DNA from 3 places in the Chitinibacter sp. ZOR0017 genome. Region 1 is predicted to be linked to each of the others. Evidence: predicted binding sites of a transcription regulator. Region 1 holds the regulator's gene; each other region holds the start of a gene.

What was found. Region 1 encodes FliA, which starts transcription of late flagellar genes. Its sites were predicted from a motif close to GCTAAAGNTNNNNNNNNNNCNGCCGATAAT; they were not measured.
Positions count from the first base shown of each region.
Region 2: the regulator FliA is predicted to act here: its motif matches at 1,695-1,724, upstream of L991_RS10625 (flagellinolysin).
Region 3: the regulator FliA is predicted to act here: its motif matches at 2,646-2,675, upstream of L991_RS08365 (chemotaxis protein).

Region 1 is NZ_JTLG01000002.1:25,428-31,115, forward strand. Features, by position in the region: gene L991_RS00280 (ABC transporter ATP-binding protein) at 1-312, shown strand, start outside; gene L991_RS00285 (MlaD family protein) at 309-1,355, shown strand; gene L991_RS16185 (ABC-type transport auxiliary lipoprotein family protein) at 1,352-1,927, shown strand; gene L991_RS00295 (RNA polymerase sigma factor FliA) at 1,966-2,706, shown strand; gene L991_RS00300 (flagellar motor protein) at 2,707-3,450, shown strand; gene L991_RS00305 (1-acyl-sn-glycerol-3-phosphate acyltransferase) at 3,599-4,345, shown strand; gene L991_RS00310 (DNA translocase FtsK) at 4,470-5,688, shown strand, end outside.
Region 2 is NZ_JTLG01000030.1:10,595-16,282, reverse strand. Features, by position in the region: gene L991_RS10625 (flagellinolysin) at 1-1,654, opposite strand, end outside; gene hslO (Hsp33 family molecular chaperone HslO) at 1,859-2,737, opposite strand; gene L991_RS10615 (MFS transporter) at 2,813-3,382, opposite strand; gene L991_RS10610 (hypothetical protein) at 3,654-4,541, shown strand; gene L991_RS10605 (ABC transporter ATP-binding protein) at 4,681-5,397, shown strand; gene L991_RS10600 (ABC transporter permease) at 5,394-5,688, shown strand, end outside.
Region 3 is NZ_JTLG01000021.1:298,937-304,624, reverse strand. Features, by position in the region: gene cheZ (protein phosphatase CheZ) at 1-200, opposite strand, end outside; gene cheY (chemotaxis response regulator CheY) at 237-626, opposite strand; gene L991_RS08370 (chemotaxis protein) at 684-1,625, opposite strand; gene L991_RS08365 (chemotaxis protein) at 1,647-2,606, opposite strand; gene L991_RS08360 (PAS domain-containing sensor histidine kinase) at 2,795-3,979, shown strand; gene L991_RS08355 (STAS domain-containing protein) at 4,053-4,358, shown strand; gene L991_RS08350 (SpoIIE family protein phosphatase) at 4,377-5,688, shown strand, end outside.

The DNA of each region.
Region 1 (5,688 bases):
GCGATGGCGCTGGACCCGCAGATTTTATTTCTGGATGAGCCCTCCGCTGGCCTTGACCCGGTCACGTCAGCCGAGCTGGATCAGCTGATCCGCCGGCTAGCCGAAACGCAAGGCGTAACTATTGTGGTAGTCACCCACGAGCTGGCCAGCATTGCGGCGATTGCCGATCGGGCCATCATGCTGGATAAATCCATCCAAGGTATTCTGGCCATCGACACCCCGGCCGCACTGGCGGCAGCTAGCGATCCACGGGTGGCCCACTTTTTCCACGCTGCGCGCCCCGCCCGCGCCGGCACAGCGAGTGTGTTATGAAGCAACCGTCATATTTTCGCTTAGGATTATTCATCATCCTCGCCATTTTGCTGGGCGCAGCCCTGCTGATCGGCGTGGGCAGTGGCCGCTGGTGGCAACCGCGCAGCACGCTGGAAACCTACTTCAATGAATCGGTAAAAGGCCTCGATATTGGCTCGAAAGTGCGTTACCGCGGGGTGGCGATCGGCGAAGTCACCGCCATTACTTTTACCTACAGCCGCTATCAAGGCGAGCTGCCCGCGGCCCAGCGCCAGCAATATGTCCTGGTGGAAGCCCAGCTTGATCATGCCATTCTGGGCGAACCGGCGGCGGGCGAGAGCGCACAAGCGCAGTTAAATCGCGAAATCAGCAAAGGCTTGCGGGTTAAACTTTCGCCGCAGGGCCTTACCGGCACCAGCTATCTGGAAATCGATTACGAAAACCCGCGTGATAATCCGCCCCTGCCCATTCAGTGGAAACCCGAAAATTTATATATCCCCTCGGCCAATAGCACGGTGAATCAGCTGGTGAGCAGTGCCCAAGATCTGATGGCCAAAATGCAGCGACTGGATCTGAATGAATCCATCGGGCTCTTTAACCAGACGTTACGCACCCTCAACACCAAACTTGATCAGCTCGATACTGCTAATCTCAGCCGGCAAAGCACCCAGCTCTTACGCACCGTCAATGGCCTGCCTCTGGCGCAAATTGCCAGTGAAAGCTCGGCCCTGATTCAGGAAGTGCGCACCAGCAATCAACAGCTGGGTACGATGCTGGCTGATCCGTCTCTACAACAGGCAGCGCGACATCTGGCCAGCGCCGCCCAATCGGCTGATCGCCTACTGTCGGGGCCGGAGCTAAGCCAAACCGTGGCGCGGCTTGATGCCATTACCGCTAGGCTAGATCGCCTGAGCGGCCAGCGCGAAGGCGATGTGCAGCAAATCATCGATAATCTCAATGCCACCAGTAGCAATCTGAAAGCCCTGAGCGAACAGGCCAAACAACGCCCCAGCTCGCTGCTGTTTGATCAATATCCACCGCGTTACACGCCGCCTAAGCCATGAAAAAACTGCTTTGTTTGTTGCTGCTGTGCTGCACTGCCTGCAGCTCTACCCCACCAGAGCGGCAGGACTTTCTGCTGCAAGCTAGCCGCACCGGCAGCGCCCAAAGTGCCCGTTTTGGCGCGCTGCAAGTGCAAGAGCTGCGCGCCGCGCCGCCCTTTCGCGATAGCGCACTGGTTTATCGCGAAACCGCGCAGCGCTTTGTGGCCGACCCCTACCACGGTTTTCTTGCCCCACCGCCAGTACAGCTGAGCCAAAACCTACGCCAATGGCTGCGCAGCAGCGGTTTATTTGCCCAAGTGCTGCCCAGCGCCGGCAGCGCCGCCAGCAGCTGGCTTTTGGAGGGCGAATTGCTCGCGCTCTATATCGATGTGAGCGATCCGGCTCAGCCGGCCGCAGTGCTGGAGCTGCAATTGCAGCTGCATCGCGGCACGCAAAGCTTTAGCTACCCGCTGGCGATCCGTGAAGCACTGGCCAGCGCCGAACCTGAGGCCGCCGCCGCCGGTCTGCAGCGAGCGCTGAGCCGCGCACTGACGCAATTAGAGCAACAACTGACTTCGTCAAAAGCGGATTAGTCAGCTACACTAAAAGCCGATTTGAATTCACCCGTCTTATGTCAGCTCACCGCGCCCTCTCCCTTTATCGCAGCACCCAAAGCAGCAGCGAAGAAGATCGCGTGCAGCAGCACGCGCCCTTGGTGCGCAAAATTGCCTATCACATGATGAGCAAGCTGCCGGCCAGCGTGGAAGTGGATGATTTGATTCAAGTTGGCCTGATGGGGCTCATGGAAGCAGCGCGCAATTTTGATCCGGAAGCCGGCGTGCTGTTTGAAACCTTTGCCAGCCAGCGCATTCGGGGCGCCATGCTCGATGAGCTGCGCAACGCCGACTGGCTCCCGCGGCAAGCGCGCAAAAACATGCGCGAGATCGAAAAAGCGATTGTCGCGCTGGAACAACAGCAAGGCCGCGCGCCCACCGAGGGCGAAGTGGCACGCCAGCTGGGCATTGAGCTGGCCGATTATCAAGCCATGCTGGGCGAAGCCCGCGGCCATCAGCTGGTGCATTACGAAGATTTCGAAGAAGATGGCGATAATGATCAGCTCGATCAGTATGCTGCCGATCACAAAGCCAACCCCATCGATATTCTGAGCGACGGCCGTTTTCGCGGTCAGCTGATCGAAGCCATTGGCCTCTTGCCCGAGCGCGAAAAACTGCTGATGGCGCTGTATTACGACGAAGAGCTGAATCTAAAAGAAATCGGCGCCGTACTGGGCGTTTCCGAATCAAGGGTGTGCCAACTGCATGCGCAAGCGGTGGCCCGTTTGCGCAGCAAACTCAAAGACTGGCTGAGTTAAATGGATAAAATCAGTGTATTTGGCATCATCCTCGGCCTGACGGCCATTGTGCTTGGCCACTGGCTGGAAGGCGGGCACATTGGCTCGTTGGTGCAATTTACCGCCTTTCTGATCGTGATCGGTGGCACCACCGGAGCGGTGATGCTGCAAACCGAAATGCGCCATTTCGTCGCCGGCATCAAAATGCTGCGCTGGATTTTTATCCCCCCGAATATGGATTTTCGCAAAATCCTCGCCACCTTGATGAATTGGGGCCAGCAGGCTCGTCGCGGTGGTTTGCTCGCGCTTGAAGCCTACGTCAATAGCGAAAAAGATCCGTTTGTGAAACGCGGCCTCACCATGGTGGTGGATGGCGCCGAGCCCGATACCGTGCGCCGCGCGCTGGAGCTGGATATCGATGCCTACGAAGACCAAGCCCGCGCCGCGATCAAAATCTGGGAGTCCGCCGGCGGCTACAGCCCCACCTTCGGGATTTTGGGCGCGGTACTGGGGCTGATTCACGTGATGGAAAACCTCACCGACCCATCCAAACTGGGCGCCGGGATTGCCGTGGCCTTTGTGGCCACCATCTACGGCGTGGGAGCGGCCAACTTATTGCTGCTGCCGATCGCCAATAAGCTCAAGCATTATGTGATGCTGGAAGTGCGCCGACGTGAAATGGTGGCCGAGGGGCTGGTGACCATCGCCAATGGCGAAAATCCGCGCCTACTCGAAAACAAGCTGGCAGGTTTCCTGCACCACTAATACCCGGGCAGGTATTATTCTAAAAGCATTACCCATCAAGACTTTTAGCGCAATACCCCAGCCCCACTTACCCCACCCCTACTGCCTCGCGGCAAAGCGGCCAGCCAGCCGCTATAGTCAGCTTATCCCACCCATCGCGGGGCAAGCCATGCAGACTTTGCTGCTCCTCAGCTGGCGCTTACTCGGCTGGCTTGATCTACTATTCTTTACCCTGCTGATGGTATTGCTCGCAATGCTGCCCCAGCGCTGGCTTAGCCACCTATACCCCACATTATTTCATAGCTGGTGCCGCTGTTTTGTGCGCGCGCTGGGGGTGCAATTACGTTTGCATCAGCACTACCCCGGGCCACTGCCGGCGCAATTTATCCTGATCGCCAATCACCCCTCCGCATTGGAAGACGTCGGAATTCCGGCGCTGTTTCCAGTGCGCAGCTTGGCCAAATACGAGGTGCGCGATTGGTGGCTGGTCGGGCGAATTGCCGCCGCGGCCGGTACGCTGTTTGTGGAGCGGGAAAGCAAAGCTTCGCGCCAAGCGGCACAGCAGGCGCTGATCGCTGCGGTGCAAGCTGGGCACAATATTGCGCTCTACCCAGAAGGCGGCTGCAAAGGCCGCTGGCTGGCGCCGCGCTTTCTACACGGCGCGTTTGTCACCGCACAAGCCACTGGCGTGCCGCTGCTACCCGTATTTTTGCACCACGAGGCGCAGGCCGATTTTGAATGGGGGCCGGGCGAAACCCTGCTGCAAAAAATCTGGCGCATTAGCACTAGTCGCAACCGGGTGGTGCATTATCACGTGTTCGCCCCGATCGATCCGGCCAGCCAGCCGGATAAAGAGCTGCTCAATGCGCAGGTTTACGCGCAATACCAAGCCTGGCAAGCGCGTTTTTTGCAATAAAGCCCCTCGCCGCCGCAGCTGACACGCCCAAGACAGATAAATATGCCGCATTAGTCGCTTTTCTGCTGCAGTGCGCAGCCCAGCCGTTATAATCGCGAAAGCGTTTGTCCATCAGCCCCACACCATGCCCCTGTTTCGCAAGAAAAACGTCCCCAATGTCTCGACCCGGCCGGCCCTGCCTGCGCCCGTGGCCAATTTACTGCGCGAGTCTTGGTGGCTGCTGCTAGTGGTACTGCTGGGCTTTGTTTTGCTCGCCCTCACCAGCTACCACCGCTCGGATCCGGGCTGGTCACACAGCGCCACCGAGGCCATGATCCACAATCGCGGCGGCGCGTTTGGCGCCTGGCTAGCCGATGTGTTGCTCTATACCTTCGGCGTCTCAGCTTGGTGGTGGACGCTCTTTCTGGTGGCAGCGATCTTATGGGGCTACCGACGGATTGACCGAGTCACCGAGTCATCACGCCCGGTGGTCTTGCTGGCCTGCATTGGCTTTGTGTTTATTCTACTCTCCAGCAGCAGCCTGGAAGCGCTGCGCCTGCATAGCCTCACACTGGAGTTACCGCACAAACCGGGCGGCATTCTGGGGCTTAGCTTGGGCGGCTGGCTGATGGCGAATTTTGGCTTTAGTGGCGCCACCATGCTGCTGTTCGCCAGCTTTGGGCTGGGCGTATCGCTATTTACCGGGCTCTCATGGCTTAATCTTATGGAAAACCTCGGTGCAGCCATCGAATGGGCTGCGCTGAAAGTGGCCGATGGCATCCAAGCCGCCCACGACCGCCGGATCGGTCGCATGACCAAGCGCGCCCGTGAAGAGCAAGTGCAAGCCGCGAAAAAGAAACAAGATGACAAAGCCCCGCTGATTATTGCCCAAGCCCCGGCCGAAGTGCCGGTGGCGAAAAAACTCGAACGCGAAAAGAAAGAACAAGAAAAGCTGCAGGCCGAACAAGCCCGGCAGGCGGCGCAGCCAATGCTCTTTGCCGAAGATGAGCTGCCGCCACCGCCACCACCCGCCCCACGCAAAGTCGTACAACCTATCGTCAGCGAAGGTGATTTACCCGCTTTAAGCCTGCTCACCCCGGCGCCCCAAGCACAGGAAACCATTAGCAAGGAAACGCTGGAATTCACTTCCCAGCTGATCGAGCGCAAGCTGGCGGACTTCAATGTCGAAGTCAAAGTCGTCGCGGCCTACCCGGGTCCGGTGATTACCCGCTATGAAATCGAGCCGGCGGTAGGGGTGAAAGGCGCGCAGATTGTGAATCTGATGAAAGACCTAGCCCGTGCATTGGGGCTGGTGTCGATTCGCGTGGTGGAGACCATTCCGGGCAAAACCTATATGGGGCTGG
Region 2 (5,688 bases), on a different contig from region 1:
TGAGATTGGCCGTTTCCTGCGCGTAGTCGGTGTCGCGGATACGAGAGCGCGCCGCGCTATTGTTTTCAATGGTGTTGCTGACATTATTAATCGCCGACTGCAAGCGCGATAAATTAGCGCCAGCCTTGGCCCGCTCGCCATTAATATAATCGAGCGCTTCATCAGCATGGGCGATCGCCAGCGTGGGCAGCTTCACCAGATCGATATCATCCAGCCCCAGATTTTTGGCACTCATCCCGCCAAACTGCACGGTGATTTTTTGCCCGGCCCCATTACCCACCTGGAAGGTCGTTTCTTTTAGCCCCGTTGCGCCCTGCACATCAATGCCAGTCGTGCCCGCCGCCCATACCTGCTTAAAGCCCTTGAGCACCTGCTTATTAAATTGCGTCCCTTGATCTTTAAATACGTCGGTACTACTCAGCGGCGCTTTGCCATCCACATCGGCACCGCCCAATGCGCCGGTATCGGCATTGGTAAGGTTCACGCCCAGATTGGTAAACAGGGCCGGCGTGGCCGCAGCGGCGAGAAATTTGCTATCAAAATCATTAAAGCTGGCAAAGGCGCCATGGCTAGCATTGGTAAGCGCCTGATCGAGGGTAGAGCCGGTATTTTTACTGAGGTAGGTCATGATGTCTTTGATCCCCTCCCCTCCGGCGGCTTTAATTTGCTGATGCATATAACGCACCGCCAGATAACCGCCGCTATACACCGCCGAGCCGCTGGCGGGGTTGGTTTTATAGCTTAAGGCCACCGCCGTACTGGTGCCGCCCGAGGTGTCGGCAAACAGACGCTCATCGGCACCGTGGATGAATTCGGCCATCCCTTCTTTGAACCACGTATCCATGGGGGCAAAGTTCATGGTACGCCCCATGACGGCATGCACCATTTCATGGGCAATAATCCGGTCGCTATACACCGTGCCATTGCCCATTGCCACGCCACCGCCATCAGGTAGGTTGGGCGGTTTGAAATCCTCAGGGTCAATCCAGAGGAACATATTCAGGGTTTTGCCATTGGCGTCGGCCGTACCGGTTGTACTACCGACGGCCGCTGCAGCGCCGCCCGCTACATTGCTCAGGCCCGAGCCTGCCGGTGGCTCAAAGACGATATTCAGATCAACACCATCGGCGGTAATGCCCAGTAGATTGGTAATCCGGGTTTCGGCTTCTTCCAGCCAGCCCATTTTCAAGCCATCAATAATGCCGCGCCGGGCCGCATCGCCCCCCAAGCTACTTTCCGATTGGGCAAAGATTTTTTGGCCGTTAAATTCGGCATTCTGCGCTTGCGTACTCAGGCTTTGCAGCAGTTGATTCGCCTCAGCCTGCAAGGCTTGTCGATCCGAGCCCGACAAACTGCCGTTGGCGGCTTGCACGCCTAGCTCACGAATGCGCTGCACAACATCGGCGGCATTACTCATCGCGCCTTCGGCGGTCTGCAATAAGGAAACGCCATCATTCATATTGCGCACAGCTTGCTGATCGCCTCGAATCAACGACTCCATCCGGCTGGAAATCGCCAAGCCGGCCGCGTCATCCTTGGCGGAGTTGATGCGCAGGCCAGACGACAGACGTGACAAGACCTGACTCAGACCGGTACCGGACTGGGCCAGGTGGCGCTGCGTATTCAGCGCGGGCACGTTTGTCGTAATTTGCATAGCGCAAACACCTCAGGCGGGGAAACACCTCATCATCAGCGCTATCGGCAACTTGACAAAATACTTTAAATCTTGAAAGAAAAATCTTTGCACGCATTCCGCGACAGGCTGCCCCACAAAAGAAAACCGGCCAAGCGGCCGGTTATTCTCTGAGGGGTATTGGCTGCTAGCGCTTTATAATCAAGGACCAGCAAGACATACCCATTATTGGATCGCGGTACTACCCGGGGCTTCGTGGGTGGAAAACAGCGCCCCGACATCAACGGCATCAAAGCCGTATTCCTTGCCGCAGAAATCGCACACCACATGCACTTGGCCACGTTCGGCCAAAAGCTCATCCACTTCTGGGCGCTCCATCAGCTTGATCATGCCGCCTACGCGCTCACGCGAACAGGTGCAGGCGAAGCGCGGCGTTGCCGGCTCGAATACGCGCACACTGTCTTCGTGGAACAGGCGATACAGCGTTTCACGCGGTGGCAATTGCAAGAGCTCTTCGTGCTTGACCGTGTCGGCCAGGGTCACCAAGTGTTCCCAGCTTTGCTCGGCATCGTCTTGTGCGGGCATTTTTTGCAGCATCATGCCGGCGGCCATGCCATCTTGGCAGGCGAGCCACAGCCGGGTATCCAGCTGCTCGGAATGGGTCATGTAATGCTCGATAATCTGCGCTACAGTCTGGCCCGCTTGCATGCCCACCACGCCCTGATACGGCTCACCCACGCGTGGATCAAGGGTAATAAAGAAGCGCCCACCGCCCAGTAACTCGGCAATCGACCAATCACTCGGTGCGGCCGCGATCTTCTCGGCATCCCAGCGCGCAGTCGCCCGCAGGGTTTTCTCACTAGTTACTTCCACCACCAAAAGCTGCAAAGCGCCGGGGCCGTGCATTTGCATAATCAGCGTGCCATCAAATTTCAGCATCGCCGACAGCAAAGCGCCAGCCGCCATCAGCTCGCCCAGACGCTCGCGCAAAATGGCTGGGTAATCATGGCGATTGAGCACTTCCTGATAGGTGGCTTCCAGCTGCACCAGTTCGCCACGAACTGGCGCGTTGTCAAACAGGAAGCGTTCCAAAACATCTTTCATCACTACAACCTAAATATCGGATTAATCTGGATTGCCGCGCATTATACCCGAAGCCCACAGCCGGCTTGCGGCCGGCTAGCCCAGCTGCTCGGTGAGCTGATAGCTGGTCATCGGCAGGCTTGAGCTCACATCAAAGGCGCAGCCGGCCTCGATGCCCGCTTTGGCCAAAGCTGCGGCATCAAGCGTGTCATACAGCGCATGCATGGCCCCAATCGCGTAATCACGGCCGCTGCCCATCGCCCAGAATCGCTGAAACTCATACACTTCGCGCAGGCTATAAACGCCAAAAATGCCGTAGGCATTGGCGATCAGCACCGTCATCTGGCTCGACTCGTAGGGATCATCCTCTTCCTCTTCGGGCTTGAGGTAAAACTCTTCCTTGAGCTTGGCGTGTAATTTGCGGAATGACTCAAAGATGGCGGCGCGGCTCGTAAAATCAAGGTTTTTAATCCGCTTGAGCGCCGATTGCAGCACCAGATCATGCGCGGCGCTGCCGCAAATGGCGAAATAGCTGCCATCGTGCTGGAAAATCTTATTCCAGCGCGCATCGTCCAGCGCACCCAGCCGCATATCTCCAAAAGTTGATTGGCTATCTGCCGCAATAGCAATCTGGCCGTCTTTGCGCACCACCACTACCGTTGTCATGGTTTTTTGCGTTCCTGCTGTCCGAAAAACCAAAGTCTGAGCCGCAGCGGGCGTAGGCGTCAACCTTACCGCCCAGCGCTGCGGCATTTTACCCCCGCCAAGTCGCAGCCCGTTTTACCAACGGGCTAGCCTCCCGGGTTGGCCATTTATCGCCCATCCGGTGCGTTCATCGATGCCAAAGGCATTTAATCGCATGTCATCCAGTGCTGTGCCGCCGCTGCGTACAGTGCTCGCACCGCCCTGCGGTCTCATCAAACAACTGGAGAACACCATGCATCGATCGATCTGGCTGACGCTAATGGCGCTCAGCACCCCGTGGCTGGCTTACGCCAACGACACGAGCGTTGATTACAGCGCCAGCTATTTATTCACGCGTGATTTTGAGCTCAATCGCGGCGGCGAAGCGCGCTTTAACTGGCAGCAAGTGGGCATTGGTGTGCAACACCGCCTCGATCCGCAGCGCACTCTGGGGCTCGATATCAGCGGCAGCAAGCAAAAATGGACCTTTACCCAGCCCAAAGCTTGGGGCGGGCGCGCGCCATGGCAAACCCTTGAACGGGCCGGGCTCAGCGTGAGCTATCAGTACGCCAGCCAAGATGGCTGGATTTATCAAATCGCGCCGGGAATCGAATACGCCGGCGAAGCCGATGCCAAGCGCAGTGATGCCCTCGGCTACGGCGCAACCGGCTTTATTGCGCGCGCATGGAGCCCCGATCTCTTGCTCGGGCTGGGTATTTCGGCTTGGAGCGGTTTGGAAAACACCAGCGCCTTTCCGTTTATTGTAATCGATTGGCGGATTAGCCCCAGCTTGCGCCTGCACAACCCATTTAGCGCCGGCCCTGTTGGCCCGGCAGGGCTGGAGCTAAGCTGGTCCCCCCTGCCCAAACTGGAACTGGCCACCGGCGCCACCATCCGCAGCTACAGCAGCCGGCTCGCCGCCAACAATGCCGTGGCCGCGGGCGGAGTACTCGAGCAAACCACGGTGCCGGTGTTTGTACGCGCCGGTTATGCCTTTAGCCCGTTTATGCGACTGGATGCCTATCTGGGCGCAGGTCTGGCGGGCAAGCTTACCTTGCACGACGCCCAAGAACGCGAAATCAGCCAGGAAAAGCACGATCCAGCGCCGTTTATGGCGATTGCGGTCAGCGGCACCTTCTAAAGCGCGGTCATTCATCGGTGCGGGTGGCGTTTTATCCCGCGGCCATGCAGCTCGTCGCAGCCACCAGCACCGCCCATGCCAACCCCATACAGTAGTGACATCCACTGCTAGCTCGCCCAGCAAACTGAAGGAAACCACCATGTCTATCTTGCAAATTCGCCAGCTGAACAAGCGCTACCGGCTGGACGACATTAGCGTGCCGGCGCTGACCGATATCCAGCTGGATATTCAGCCCAATCGCTTTACCGTACTTTCCGGCCCCTCCGGCAGTGGCAAAACCACGTTGTTAAATTTAATTGGCGCGCTCGATCGCCCCACAAGCGGCGAAATCATCCTCAATGGCCAGCCTTTATCGCGGCTGAATGACGATCAGCTGGCGGATTTTCGGGCTCGGCAGATTGGGTTTATTTTTCAAAACTTTAATCTGCTGCCGGTGTTATCGGCCTATGAAAACGTCGAATACCCGCTGATTCTGGCCAAAGTACCACCCCAGGTGCGGCGCAACCGCGTGATGGAATTACTCGCTGCAGTCGGCCTTGCCGATAAGGCCCAGCATCGCCCCGGCCAACTGTCGGGCGGGCAACGCCAACGGGTGGCGATTGCCCGGGCGCTGGCCACCAATGCGCAATGGATTCTGGCGGATGAGCCCACGGCCAATCTCGATCAAGCCACCGGCGCGGCGATTATCGCGCTGATGCGGCAAATGCAACGCGATCTGCAGGTGTCGTTTATTTTTTCTTCGCATGATCCGCAAGTGCTGGCGGCGGCCGATGAGGCAGTGTTTATCCGCGATGGCCGCATCGTCGAAAGCCGCAACCTGGCGAGCCAGACCCACCCTGAGAGGGCCTACGCATGAAAATCCTGACTTTGGCCGCGCGCAATCTAACGCGCAATCGCCGCCGCTCGCTGGCCACCTTGCTGGCGATGACCATCGGCTTGATGGCCGTGCTTTTGTTCGGCGGCTACAGCGGCAATATCAATCTGGGCCTGCAAACCGGCTTTGTGCGCAGCAGCGGCCATTTGCAAATTCAACATCGTGATTATTTTCTGTTTGGCAGCGGCAACCCGGCTGCCTACGGCATTGTCGATTACCAGCGCTTAATCCGCACCATCGAAGCCGACCCGGTATTGCGGCCGATGCTCACGG
Region 3 (5,688 bases), on a different contig from region 1:
TGACCAATATGCGAAAACATAGATTTCGCAGGCTCAACCATTTCCGCATTGCTTGATGCAGTTTGCTGTTGTTCTTCAGCGACTGCGGCTGTCACTGGGGCGTTTGCAGGCGCTGCCTCGGTGTGATTTGCTGAGACAATGCTGTCAAATAACGCTTCAAGATCAGCGGAATCTCCGCCTTGGATTGCTGGATCACTCACAGTGTTCTCCTGCGATTTGTTTTGTCTGATGGATTGTTATTTGCCCATATTGGCAAAGATTTTCTTGAGCTTCTCATCCAGCGTGGCTGCAGTGAATGGTTTAACAACATAACCACTCGCTCCCGCTGTTGCGGCTTCAATGATGTTCTCTTTCTTTGCCTCTGCGGTAACCATTAAAACTGGTAGATGCTTGAGCTGAGCATCTGCACGAATTGCTTTAAGCAATTCGATGCCAGTCATATTGGGCATATTCCAATCAGTTACGACAAATTCAAATTGGCCATTTTTCAGTTTGTGTAACGCAACTTGACCATCTTCAGCTTCATCCACATTGGTGAAACCAAGTTCTTTCAAGAGATTGCGCACAATGCGACGCATGGTGGAAAAATCATCCACCACGAGAAAACGCATGTTCTGATCTGCCATAACTTACTCCATTCTGCGTTGTAGGCGCATTCAAAAAACTGAGAGGTGAATTTCTATTTAGCTGGCAAGCAATGGGACCAAAGTGTCTGCCAGAATAATCGGGTCAAATTTTGCCACATAGGCATCAACGCCTACACTGGCACCCATTGCTCTATTGGCATTGGATGAAAGTGATGAATGCATTACCACCGGAATGCCTTGGAAACGGTGATCTGATTTAATATGCTTCGTGAGTACATAGCCATCCATTTCAGGCATTTCCGCATCGACAAGGATTAACTTCAGCTTGTCTTTTAGATACTCACCATCATGAACTGCACGGTTAGCTAAATTCTGCAACTTGTCCCATGCCTCTTTGCCGTTATTAGCCTGATGGTATTTAACGCCAATCTTATCCAGGACACTGACAATTTCTTTGCGCGCCACTAGTGAGTCATCAACAAAGAACATGAAAGTATCCGAGCTGATATGCGACTTAGGCAGATCGGGAACAATTGGTTCACCAATCACTGTCGCGAGAATCTGCTCTACGTCCAAAATTGATACCAGCTTGCCATCCGGTAGCTCAGTAATGGCTGTGATCATTGCCTGATTGCCAGCAAGCATACTTTCTGGAGCGCGAACCTTGTCCCAGTCGACCCGAATGATGCGATCGACATCATGAACCAAGAAGGCCTGAGTGTGTTTTGAGAACTCAGTCACGATCATGGTACTAGTGGTATCGCCGACTGGTTTCTCTTGGGTGGCAACAAACCGCGACAGCGCAATAACTGGAATGATATTTCCGCGCAGTGAAAGTACACCTTCCACCCCATGGGGCATATTGGGTGTTTTGGTGATTTTGGGCGTTTGCGATACTTCACGTACTTTGAATACATTGATACCGAATATTTCACGTGTACCCAAAGTAAACAGTAGGATCTCCATTTTGTTGGAGCCTGCTAATTTGGTGCGTGCGTCAACTGTTTCAAGCAGATTGGTTTGTTCTGATTTGCTCATAGCTTGCTCCAGTTATTCGGCTTAATTATCGACGTCACGCAACAGGAAGTTGGCGATGCTTTGGGACAGTTTATGTGGTTCAAATTTGGCTACATAACCATCGACACCCACTGACTGTCCCAGTTTTTGATTCGAAAGGCCCGATAGTGATGAGTGCATCAGCACCGGAATGCCCGCAAAACGTGGGTCGCTCTTAATCTGTTTGGTTAACATATAACCATCCATTTCGGGCATTTCAACGTCAGTGAGCACGAGGTGGATCAGATCCTTCACTGCAACACCCTGAATTTCTGCCGCTTGGGCAATCCGCAGCAACTCTTCCCAAGCCCGCTTGCCGTTGATGGCATGGGCGTGGTGAATGTTCATGGCATCTAGCGTTTGCTCAATCTGGCTGCGAGCAACCAGTGAGTCATCGGCGAAAAACACCGTTTTATTAACGATTTTTTGGTTCTGGATAACGGTGGTGGTATCGACGCGGTTACTGTTTTGTGTGGTTTCAGCAAGCACCTTTTCCACATCCAGCATCATCACTAGCTTGCCATTTTCCAATTCGGTTACAGCTGTAACCAGTCCGCCCATTTGAACGGTAAGCATGTCAGGGGGGACACGCATCACGGACCAGTCAAGCCGCAGAATAGTGTCTACAGCTTCAACCAAAAACCCCTGCGTGTGGCCGTTGTATTCAGACACAATCATAATATCTGGGCGGCTTTCAGTTTGGATGCCGGCGTAACGGGCCAAGTCAATCACTGGTACAAGTGCGCCTCGTAGGCTCACCATGCCCTCAACCGAAGATGGCATATCAGGGGCCTGAGTGATATCAGGCGTACGCATTACCTCGCGTACTTTGAACACATTGATCCCGAAGGTTTCACGCCGGCCTGATCGCTGATCTAAGCCCAGTGTGAACAGCAGAATCTCCAGTTTGTTTGTGCCGGCAAGCTTGGTTCTGGCATCAATATTTTTGAGAAGGTCTGACACGACAAGGCTCCATAATTCGCACGTTGAATTTAGCTAGCAGGTATCGGCGCATGGGCAAAAAAATGAAGGGTAACTGATTAAATTAACCTCTTTTGCACGATGCTGAATTTGATCAACTCAGTAAGCATGGCCGTCGCAATTAAGCCATTTATAATGCAAAAATCCCAAAGCAACAAGGAAGGTTTCTGGTGGAGCAAAGCCTGCAGACAATGAATCCCAAGGAGCTGGAAGAAGCTTTCACGCTTTTTACCGAGGCTTCTCGTCAATTATCAAATGCTTATGCTGAGCTGCAGCGTGACGTTGCTTCATTGACCGAGCAGTTAGCTGTTGCGAATGGGCATCTAAAAAAACAATACGAAGAAAAGGCAGTGTTGTCACGAAGGCTCAGTTTGTTGCTAGAGAAGCTTCCGGCGGGTGTGTTGGAAGTGAACTCAGCTGGTGAAATTGTAAGTTGCAATCAGCGTGGTTTCGAGCTGTTGGGTGCAGTAGCGCTTGGGAGCAAATGGCAAAACGTACTGAGTGATCGCTTGAAATTGGTTGAGTCCGATGTTTGGCAATTTGGTGATGTCGGTGAGTCGGGCTATGTGCGAATTGAGCAGGTGCAGGTGCCCGAGGAAGGCGTAGAGTTGGTACTCTTGCATGATGTCACTACAACCATTCAGATGCGGGCCGAGCTTGAGCGTCAGGGCCGTTTAGCTGCCATGGGGCAAATGGCGGCAGGTCTTGCGCATCAACTGAGAACGCCATTGGCTGCGGCATTGCTCTATACCGGCCATTTGCAACGTCCAGAACTGCGAGACGAAGATCGTCTAAAATTTGCAGCCAAAACCAATGAACGGCTGGGTCGACTTGAGGTGTTGGTGCAAAACATGCTGCAATTTGTTAGGGGTACGCCGCAGCAAATTAGTACAGTCAATCTGGTTGATGTGATTCATGAGGCGGTGTCCGAAGTACGGTCGATTTACGAGCCCAAGGGGCTCCGTTTGACTGCAGATGTGCCGCAATTATTCGCAATGGTTGCGGCGAATCATAAAGAGCTAAGCGGTGCAATCATGAATCTTTTGGAAAATGCCTGCCAGGCATCTGTAGTGGATGGCGAGGTGCTTTGTCGCTTGATAGGCTCTGATGCTAGCTGGCAGTTGGAAGTGGTTGATTATGGGGAAGGGATCGCGGCTGACGTTTTACCACGCTTGTTTGAGCCCTTTTTCACGACTAAGAAAGGTGGTACGGGTTTGGGCTTGGCGATTGTAAGAAATATGGTTAAGGCATATGGTGGGGAAGTGACTGTTACCTCAGCCCCGAAAATGGGGAGTAACTTCAAGATTTGCTTGCCTCGATTGCCTGACGGCACTAATGTGTTAGAACAAGACTGATTAGGCATGACTGCGGAATAGTAATTCTGTAGCCTGATTTGATGAATGAAATCTGCTAAAGGTTGGTGTAAGAATGACTCCTACGGTTCAAATTGAAGGCAATGTCGGTCGTGTGATCTTGTCTGGTCAATTCGACTTCAGTGCGCATCGTGAATTTAGACAGGTCTGTGAATCCATCATCGCCAATCCAGACATCAAAGAAGTCCTCGTGGATTTTCAAAACGTCAACTATCTGGATAGTTCAGCGCTAGGGATGCTCTTGCTGTTGAAAGAGAAAATTGCAGCTGCGAGCAAAACGCTGGCCTTGGTTAACTGCCGCGATACCGTGAAGCAAGTTCTCGAAATCGCATGTTTTGGTAAAATCTTTACCATCCGCTAAAGACTGCGGACCAAACAGATGAAAATTCTGGTCGTCGACGACACCGAAGCTATTCTTCTTTTAATTTCCCGATTTGTTGAAGCGCTAGGCCATCAAGCTATTCTGGCCCGTAATGGCCAAGAGGCTATTGAAGTCTGGCGTCAAACTCGCCCCGATCTGGTGCTGATGGATGTGATGATGCCCATCATGTCGGGCCCAGAAGCAGCGGTTGTGATTAAGGCCGAAGCGGGCGCTACTTGGGTGCCTATCGTCTTCGTAACCGGGGTTGGGGAAGAAAACGCGCTGGCTGATGCCATTGAGCGCGGTGCCGACGACTATATCAATAAACCCGTCAATTTCCGCGTGCTGGAGGCCAAACTCAAGGCCGTAGGCCGCACGCTGGAACTGAACCGCCAGGTCCGCGAGCAATCCAAAACTCTGGCTGATTACTACGAACGCGCCGAAGAAGAAAAGCGCGTTGTACGCCATTTGATGGATCAAATGGTTAACTCAGAGCGTTTGGCCGATCCACAGTTCCAATATTGGCTCTCAGCGGCCGAAAGTCTCTCGGGCGACCTAATTGCTGCGGCTCGTACTCCTGGGCAGGCGCTGCACATCTTACTGGCTGATGGCATCGGCCACGGGCTGACCGCCGCCCTGAATGTCCTACCTTTGACGCAACCCTTTTACAGCATGACTGAAAAGGGCTATTCGATTACCGATATCCTGTTTGAAATGAATGCCAAAGTGCGGCAGGTGTTGCCGATTGGCCGTTTCGTTTGTGTATCGCTGATCTCTATCGATGAAGTGGGTGGCACGGTCGAAATCTGGAATGCCGGCATGCCTCCGATTCAAATTCTGGATCGCAATAAGCAAGTGGTGCGGGTGTGTAGCTCTAGCAATTTACCACTGGGGATTGTCCCTTCGCACTCGCTGGATCTCTCCCCAGAGCGCATTTACTTCAAAGAGCCTGGCTTTATCGTGGCGTATTCCGATGGCTTGGTTGAAGCGCGTAACGCCAGTGGGGCTGAGTTTGGTTTGCCCGCACTGCTACAGACTTTGATTGCTGACGACGAAACTGGTTTGCCACCCACAACCGCCGAGCAAACGCGGATGGTGGCGCAAACCAAAATCGCGCTGGCAGATTTTCTGGCCGGCGAGCAGCACCATGATGATGTTTCCTTAGTGATTGCGAGCTTTGGGCAAGAAGATATGGACGTCGCGCTGCCCGCCGATACTGTGCCACGGGCAGCGGAGTTGGCTTTGCAGGAGATTCCGGCCGATTTTAATCTGCTGGCTGAATGCAACTGGCGCTACTCGCTCGCGATTAGTGCCGAAGAATTGCGCTATC